DNA from 2 places in the Neobacillus sp. genome. Region 2 is predicted to be linked to the other one. Evidence: riboswitches for the same ligand, from Rfam matches in the RefSeq annotation. Region 2 holds a riboswitch; the other holds the start of a gene.
What was found. Region 2 has a riboswitch for preQ1 ahead of queF (preQ(1) synthase). Riboswitches for the same ligand answer to the same signal wherever they lie in the genome.
Positions count from the first base shown of each region.

Region 1 (4,434 bases), on a different contig from region 2:
AGCCCCAAAGAAAATCAACATAATGAAGAAATGCAAAGCTGAAGGCCTCAGCCTGATGTATTAGCGGGACTTGTGGTAGCCCACGTAAAGACAATGCGGCTTTACAGCCTATTCTTTCGAAACCCCTAACTTTAGTTATGGGGATACTCATGTAGATAAAAAATGTCATCAGTCTATCGAATTTTGGTATGATCAAAAAAAGGTTCTTTTTTATCGTTTGGATGACAGTCGGATGCAGTGAAAAATAGCAGCAGGGCTCGGTTAAAAAAAATTCTAATCAAGAAGGTGTGGAAATGAGCTTAGTAGAAATAATTGTTTTAAATCAAGAAGATGCAAAATACGCTGAAGCCTATGGTGCCGATCGCCTCGAGTTAGTTTCAGCAATCGCTGAAGGCGGTTTGACACCAAGCTATGGAACGATAAAAATGGTCGTCGAGAGTGTAAAGATTCCTGTAATGGTCATGGTTCGTCCTCATAGCTATTCCTTTGTTTACCGTAGGAGTGAATGGGATGCCATTAGTGAGGATATAAAAAAAATTCAAGAGGTAGGTGCGGCGGGTGTCGTGTTTGGGGCGTTAACTGAAAAGCAAGCAGTTGATTTTGACATTCTCGGGATGGTGTTAGAAGAAGCGAAGGGGCTATCGTTAACCTTTCATCGTGCCATTGATCAAACAGATTCTCTGGAAGTATATAAGTCCCTTTGTCAATCTCCATATCATGTAGATAGGGTTTTAACATCGGGAGGGAAGCTGAGAGTACCAGAAGGTCTTGATTCATTAACAGGGATGATAGCGGAGTCAGGGAAAACCACTAACTCCCCAATAATCATGCCGGGTTCAGGCCTCTCTTCCAGAAATATAGAAGACATTCACCAACAGCTCCAGGCCTCCGAATACCATTTTGGCTCGGCCGTTAGAGTTGATGGAGACTTCCGCAAGAAGATTAACGGAGATGAAATCCAGCGGATCAAAAGGATCGTTAACTAATCTGGAATAAACAAATAAAAAAGAGTTGCTACTTTTATTAACCTAAGCAGCAACTCTTAATATTGATTAAACGATTTTATCAAAATGAACGCGTTTGTTAATAACATACATAATCGGCATACCGACCGCCATCACTACGAATTCACCAACTGCAGTCGTTAACCAGGTGAACATGAAAGGCATACCAAATGCCAAATGCAGTTCAATGGCAATCAAGAACATCGTGAACGTGAAAACGAGTGTATTCACGACCATCCGCGCCCAAATACCTTTGATAAGTCGTGCGCATGCAATTGTGATTAACAAGGCAATCAATGATTGGCCGACACCGAAGATAAGGTCGTATGCCTTCATCGGCGAGAAGAATAGATTCGTCAAAAATACACCTAAAATGATTCCATAAATGTACTTTTTGTTAAAAACGACCAGATGATTAAACATTTCTGAAACACGGAACTGGATTTGGCTAAAGCCAAATGGAGCGATAACGGCTGATACAGCAATGTACAAAGCGGCCACAATTCCGTTTACGACAATTCCATTCACTTTGTTGTGCTCTTTATCGGTTCCGTCAGTTCGAACAGAACTAGTGCCTGAATTAGCACCAATTGGTTGTGCTAATGTATTAGTTGTTTTTTCCATATTCATTTCTCCTTAGTTTTTTTACGTGGGAGGTTCTCGAACCACGTTTATTAATAATACATACAAAATTATATATTAATATAAATACAATCACTAGTCAATGAATGATAAATTTGACTTTAGAAATAAATGGTAAAGTGTCGATGTTTGAGCTTATTAATGAGTCTCCAAAATGGAATGATTCATCTGCTTTGCTGAAGAGAAAGGGGATGCAGTATGTTACACCATCTTGAAATCTATGTTTCAAACTTAAAAAAATCAATTGAATTTTGGGACTGGTTTTTATCTGAATTAGGATATGAACCATTCCAAAAATGGGATTCAGGCATCAGCTGGAAATATGGTGAAACCTATCTTGTTTTTGTTCAGACAGAAGAACGGTTTATGGATATTCCCTATCATCGCAGAAGAGTGGGGCTAAACCATCTTGCCTTTCATGCTGAATCCAAAGAGCAGGTCAATCAAATAACGGCTCAATTAAAGGAAAATGGGATTAACATTCTATACCAAGATAAACATCCTTTTGCCGGAGGGGACAGCCATTATGCCGTATATTTCGAAGATCCTGATAGAATCAAAGTGGAATTAGTCGCACCTGAAAAGAATAACAAAATTTACAATCAAAAAATATAGGAGAATTTGACATGGGAGAAGAAAAAATAAAGGATACACGAAAACAGGAGAAGTGTTTTTTTCAACAAAACCAACTGGACATGAAACATACTTTTGTTATGAAAAGTTGGTTTAAGAGTTCTCAGCCCCCAGTGAGATAAACACTAAACTACTGGGGGTGACCTCTTTCCAGCTATTAAGAAAGTGCCTTTAAGCCCATCACACCAATGAGAATCAAAACGACACTAAGAATGCGGCCCATGTTCTTCGATTCCCCAAAAAGATACATGTTAATTAATACTGCCCCTGCGGTACCAATTCCAACCCAAACGGTATAGGCGATACTTACTTGCAGATAGTGAAAGGATGTATATAGAAAAACAAATGAAGCTCCAAAGCCGCCAAGATAAAGGATACTATTTTTTACTGTTTTCCTTTGACTATACAAATTTAGCCCGGCAGCACCAGCGATTTCACTTGCAGCTGCTAAAAACACAAACAACCAGCCCATATTAAGCGGCCTCCTTCATCGTTTGTTTTTCTTCTTTGTTATCAGCGAGGTTTAAACCAATTACACCTAGTACTATAATTGCTATAAACAGAGCCTTTCCTATACTAAAGCTTCCTCCAAAAAGAAATACATCCATTAGCACTGTCCCGATGGTTCCTACACCTGCAAAAATCGCATATACAGTCCCGGTTGGAAGGCTTTTACACGCTTCAGGTAAGAAATGGAAATCGATAAATATAATTCCAATGACAATTACCCACTGCCACCATGTATCAGCTGTATTAAATCCATAAACCCAGAACAATTCAAATAAGCAGGTTAACATTACATAAATCCAGGCTTTATTCATTTTATTCACCTCTTGAAGACGCCTGTTTTGGCCTCGATATTATTCCCATTTCGAGACCTTCATATTATACTAGGATACCATATCATTCGAAAAAAGGTTTGAAAACACTACTTTAGTTGTTTGGAAACATTTGTGAGTTGGGAATAAGTGTGATTTATATCACGAACTGCTATCTACTATATCTTTATAATGATTTGAAACAAAGGAAAAATAAAAGTGGATGGTGAGGAAATTGGAATATAATTTTAAATCACTATATAGCGATATCGGTGGACAAGAAACGATTGATAAGCTGGTAAATGCCTTTTATCCGCGTGTGTATGCCGATCCTGAATTGGCTCCTTTATTTGAAGGAGATATGGAAGAAATTAAACGGAAGCAGCGGATGTTCCTGCCGCAATTTTTAGGTGGTCCTGCTCTTTATAGTCAGGAATTTGGACCACCAGCAATGAGAGAGCGGCATCTCCCCTTTGAAGTGACTCCTAGGAGAGCCGAATGCTGGCTTCGCTGCATGAAAGAAGCCTTTCAAGAAATTGGTCTTGATCAATATCCAGCGGGTCTTGCCTTCTACGATCGTTTAAAACAAGTGGCTGGAATAATGGTGAACAGTCCTGATTCCCAATAAGTATCAGTGGAAAATCCTGACCTATAATCTTCGAGGTTGAGGATTTTTTTGTTTCGGAAAAATTAGTAGATATGTTATAGTGTGGTTGTTTATAAGTGAGGAGGCCGCAAATTGAAAAATAATGACAATTGGTGGAAGAAAAGTGTTGTTTATCAAATTTATCCACGGAGCTTCAATGATTCCAATGGCGATGGAATTGGGGATATTAAGGGGATCATTGAAAAACTTGATTATTTAAAATTACTTGGTGTTGACGTGATTTGGTTAAGCCCGGTCTACGATTCACCGAATGATGATAATGGCTATGATATCCGAAATTATCAGAAGATCATGAATGAGTTCGGAACGATGGCAGATTTTGACCAGATGTTGGATGAACTGCATAAACGCGATATGAAGCTTGTCATGGATTTGGTGGTCAACCATACCTCTGATGAACATGAGTGGTTTGTTCAGTCGAAAAAATCAAAAGACAATCCATATCGCGATTATTATTTTTGGCGTGAGGGTAAAGGTGGAAAAGAACCGAATAATTGGGGCTCTATATTCAGTGGTTCTGCATGGGAATATGATGAACCATCCAATGAATATTACTTACATTTATTTTCGAAAAAGCAGCCTGACCTAAACTGGGAAAATCCGAAACTTCGGGAAGATGTCTACCAGATGATGAAATACTGGCTAGATAAAGGGATTGACGGCTTCCGGA
Region 1 covers NZ_DALZYO010000027.1:397-4,830, forward strand. Annotated here, with positions in the region: partial or broken gene RTR43_RS16355 (zinc ribbon domain-containing protein) at 1-64, shown strand, start outside; gene RTR43_RS16360 (copper homeostasis protein CutC) at 294-986, shown strand; gene RTR43_RS16365 (QueT transporter family protein) at 1,053-1,628, opposite strand; PreQ1 riboswitch class I at 1,635-1,679, opposite strand; gene RTR43_RS16370 (VOC family protein) at 1,845-2,261, shown strand; gene RTR43_RS16375 (DMT family transporter) at 2,437-2,751, opposite strand; gene RTR43_RS16380 (DMT family transporter) at 2,753-3,100, opposite strand; gene RTR43_RS16385 (globin domain-containing protein) at 3,321-3,725, shown strand; gene RTR43_RS16390 (glycoside hydrolase family 13 protein) at 3,837-4,434, shown strand, end outside.
Region 1: another riboswitch for preQ1. It lies ahead of RTR43_RS16365 (QueT transporter family protein); the one in region 2 lies ahead of queF (preQ(1) synthase).

Region 2 (4,434 bases):
CGTACGGTTCAACCAACCATCAGTGGGGATGAAAAAAAACCAACTGATGGAAGTTTCAATTTATATCGCTTTGTCCGAACTTTCTTGTTTCTGATTACATATCATATTTCAACGATGGAAAGGTAAGGAGGGATAGAAGATTAATAACATTGCTGGTCGTATATTTGTAACCGGTTGTGCGGGCTTCATTGGATTTCATCTTTCTCAGCGTTTATTAGAGGAAGGCATCCAAGTGCTAGGCATTGATAATATTAATGATTATTATGACACGAGCTTAAAATTAGATAGGTTAGGTATTTTAAAGAGGCATCAGCATTTTAGTTTCGTAAGAGGATCTCTAGAAAACCTTGAGTTATTGGAAAGTCTCTTTGAACAAAATGATATCGACATTGTCGTTAATTTAGCAGCTCAACCAGGTGTAAGATACAGTTTTAAGAATCCCCAATCGTATATTCAATCCAATCTTGTTGGCTTTGCCAATATTTTAGAATGCTGTAAAAAACAGCCAATCAAACACCTCATTTACGCCTCATCGAGTTCAGTCTATGGAAATAATAAAAAAGCCCCATCTTCTGTTAGTGACCGTGTTGATCAGCCGATTAGTTTATATGCCGCTACTAAAAAAGCCAATGAATTAATGGCTTATACGTATAGTCATATATATAAACTACCCACAACCGGATTGAGATTTTTTACTGTTTACGGCCCTTGGGGCAGACCTGATATGGCCGCGATAAAATTTTCGAATGCCATTATTAACCATCAGCCAATTGAGGTATATAACTACGGAAATATGAAAAGGGACTTTACTTATATTGATGATGTAATAGAATCCGTCTTTCGTTTAATAAAAAAAGGACCACCTTCTGAAGCAGTTTCGTTTCATAAAATCTATAACATAGGTAATCATCAACCTGTTGATTTAAATAATTTTATCCAATTGCTAGAAAAACATCTAGATACAAAAGCGGTGTTGAAATTACTACCATTACAGCCTGGCGAGGTTTTGGAAACCTATGCAGATATCGAAGAATTAGCAAACGATATTAACTATACACCAACGACGACGATCGAAGAGGGAATCACCAAGTTTACCAAGTGGTTTAAAGCGTACAAAAAGCTTCCGTAAACATCCTTTAATCGGTAATTTCGATTGGGACAACCTTATTCATAAAAAAATCCCTTAAGAATATTGTTCATTCTCAAGGGATTTTTTGGTCTCTTTTATCCTGATACCGGCTAAATTTTCCTCATCAAATTGATAAAAACAATCTTCTAAAATCTAGGGAGTTTCGTCTTCCAAATGAACTTTATTTAAGCTTCTTTTTGTACTGAAACAACTGTTTCCTGTCTTTTTATTAAGTTGACGAGTAAATAGACAATCGGAGTAGTCGCCATTGATGCAAAAAATTTAAAGACATATTGAGTTAGAATTAAGCTGACCAGAACAGCCATTGGCATCGTACCATAGAAAGCAATCGTAATGAAAATGGTGGTGTCTATCAATTGGCTCAGCATGGTGGAAGCATTATTACGTAACCATAGCTTTTTTTGCCCATGGATGGTTTTTAATTTATTGAACACAAAAACATCCAAATTTTGACTTATCGCGTATGAAGTTAAACTAGCAATAATAACCCGAAAACTCCCGTTTAAAATGGTCTGGAACGACTCCTGATCATTAAATATCGGTGCTGCAGGCAAGTGTATCGTAATGGTGATGAAAAGAAGGGCAAGAATTTGCATAATCAATCCGGCTTTTACAGTTCTCTGTGCTTCTTTTTTCCCATAAACCTCAACGATTACATCTATAATGGGAAAAGTAAAGATATAAATTACCACGGCAGCAGGAAGTATAATCCCATTTCCGATGCTAAAAAGCTTAACTGCCACAATGTTTGCTAATATTAAAAGTCCAACAAATATGCCATTTAAATATAAAATCATTGCTTTATTCCTTCCTTTATCGATTATCCACTTTTTCAGGATAGAGGTCATGATTCATCAAACGAAAATGGGCCATCTCTTCATACTTCGTTCCAGGTTTCCCATAATTGCACCATGGATCAATCGAAATTCCTCCACGTGGTGTGAATTTCCCCCAAACCTCAACATACCTTGGATCGAGTAATTTAATTAAATCGTTCATGATAATATTGACGCAATCCTCATGGAAATCTCCATGGTTTCTGAAACTGAAAAGATAAAGCTTCAGTGATTTGCTCTCGACAATTTTTTGATCAGGGACGTACGAGATGTACATCGTTGCAAAATCAGGTTGATGCGTCAGTGGGCATAAACTAGTGAACTCCGGACAATTAAACTTCACGAAATAATCACGATCCGAGTGAAGATTATCTACGGCCTCCAATACCTCGGGTGCATAATCGAAAGAATATTGTGTATGTTGATTCCCCAATAACGTCAAATCCTTTAATCCCTCTTCATGGCTTCTTCCAGACATAAAAAAACCCCCTTCTAAAATGTATCCCAACACTTTTTAAAAGAGAGATCTGCTCCACCATTCTATATTGCAACTATAAGGATTAAAACATAAAAAAGCCACGTCCGGTATGGACATGGCATATTGTCATGTATCCATAGTTTTTTATAGAGGGTATCAGCTATGAACCTCTCCCGTTCAAGTACGGGTATCTCATCCTCATATGATATAGAATACCTAGCAAAACGTCAAATGGAAATAAATATAATTTACATGCATATTTTATTTCGCCAAAACATGAATGGAGTTTTCAGGTCACTTTCCCATGGAGGAAACTGTCTTATAGAACAGCTCTATTGGACACTATCAACCAGGGGCACCGGGAAACTGGCTTATAGAACCGCTCTATTGGACAATTTCTCCCAGGTCCACGGGGGAACTGGCTTATAGAACCGCTCTATTGGACAATTTCTCCCAGGACCACGGGGAAACTGGCTAATAGAACAGCTCTATTGGACACTATCAACCAGGGACACCGGGAAACTGTCTTATAGAACAGCTCTATTGGACACTATCAACCAGGGACACCGGGAAACTGGCTTATAGAACCGCTCTATTGGACAATATCTCCCAGTCATACCGGGAAACTGGCTTATAGAACCGCTCTATTGGACAATATCTCCCAGGGCCACGGGGGAACTGGCTTATAGAACCGCTCTATTGGACAATATCTCCCAGGACCACGGGGAAACTGGCTTATAGAACAACTCTATTGGACAATATCTCCCAGTCATACCGGGAAACTGGCTTATAGAACCACTCTATTGGACAATATCAACCAGGGACACCGGGAAACTGACTTATAGAACAACTCTATTGGACACTATCTCCCAGTCATACCGGGAAACTGGCTTATAGAACAGCTCTAAAAGACAGTTCACCGTATTATATGAAAATCAGGTTTCTCTACTAATTAATCATTTAAAAAGAACACTAATTTTTTTAACGATCTACTTTTTTAAAATATCGATAAATCTTTTCTAGTTTTTTTGTTTGTTTTCCCTTGGGACTTTCCATATTACCAAACTCAAAGAATTTCACTTTTTTGATGCCTACAAAATGAAATAAGGCTTTTTTCATCAATATTTTATGCGCATTATTTAACCAGAGAAGTGGATAGTTTGTAGGTCCCTTCATGGTGGACACACATACAACTGATTTTCCTTTCAATTGTCCCTCTGGTAGAAGTCCCTTCTTATCCTTGTAAGCAAAATTTGCTGCAAATAATTGATCAATGTATCCCATCAGCATCGCTGGAGGTCTTCCCCACCAAATGGGATAGACAAAGACAATCTTGTCAGCCCAAGTAATCTGCTCTCTATATTTTTCAAGGTGAGGATCACGATACATATCACGTCTTCGTTTCTGTTCATTAAACACTAGAAGTGGATTAAAGCCCTCTTCATACAAATCTAACACCTGTAATTCCTCTATGTTAGGATTTTCATTACTTCCTTTAATGACCTTTTGTAAAAATGCGTAACTTAAACTATTGTGATTAGGGTGCGTGTAAATAATTAGGATTTTCATAACCTACCTCTTTTACTTATCATTTGATAACAAAATCATAACATCCAGAATTTTTAGTTGTCAAATGATAATTGTAATATGATAACAATTTTGTTATCTTCTCAGTAAGAGGTGAAAGAAATGGACAAAGAAGCTCTATTTTTAAAATGTGTGTCCTTTACAACTTCAGTTCATCGTGTAACACATGAATTAACAAAAAATGCAAAATCAGACGACGTCACACCTGTTCAATATAATATGCTTGAGTATATAACTGTTAGTCAGCCTGTTACTCTCAGTGAAATTAGTGATTGCCAGCATATGTCTATGCCAAATACGAGTCGTGAGTTGAAAAAACTGAGTGAAAAAAAGCTAATTGAAAAGATAAGTGATACTGAAGATCGACGGAAACAATACATTCG
Region 2 covers NZ_DALZYO010000009.1:50,444-54,877, forward strand. Annotated here, with positions in the region: gene RTR43_RS06950 (GDP-mannose 4,6-dehydratase) at 161-1,129, shown strand; gene RTR43_RS06955 (queuosine precursor transporter) at 1,315-1,947, opposite strand; gene queF (preQ(1) synthase) at 1,964-2,464, opposite strand; PreQ1 riboswitch class I at 2,595-2,641, opposite strand; gene RTR43_RS06965 (NAD(P)H-dependent oxidoreductase) at 3,446-4,033, opposite strand; gene RTR43_RS06970 (MarR family winged helix-turn-helix transcriptional regulator) at 4,154-4,434, shown strand, end outside.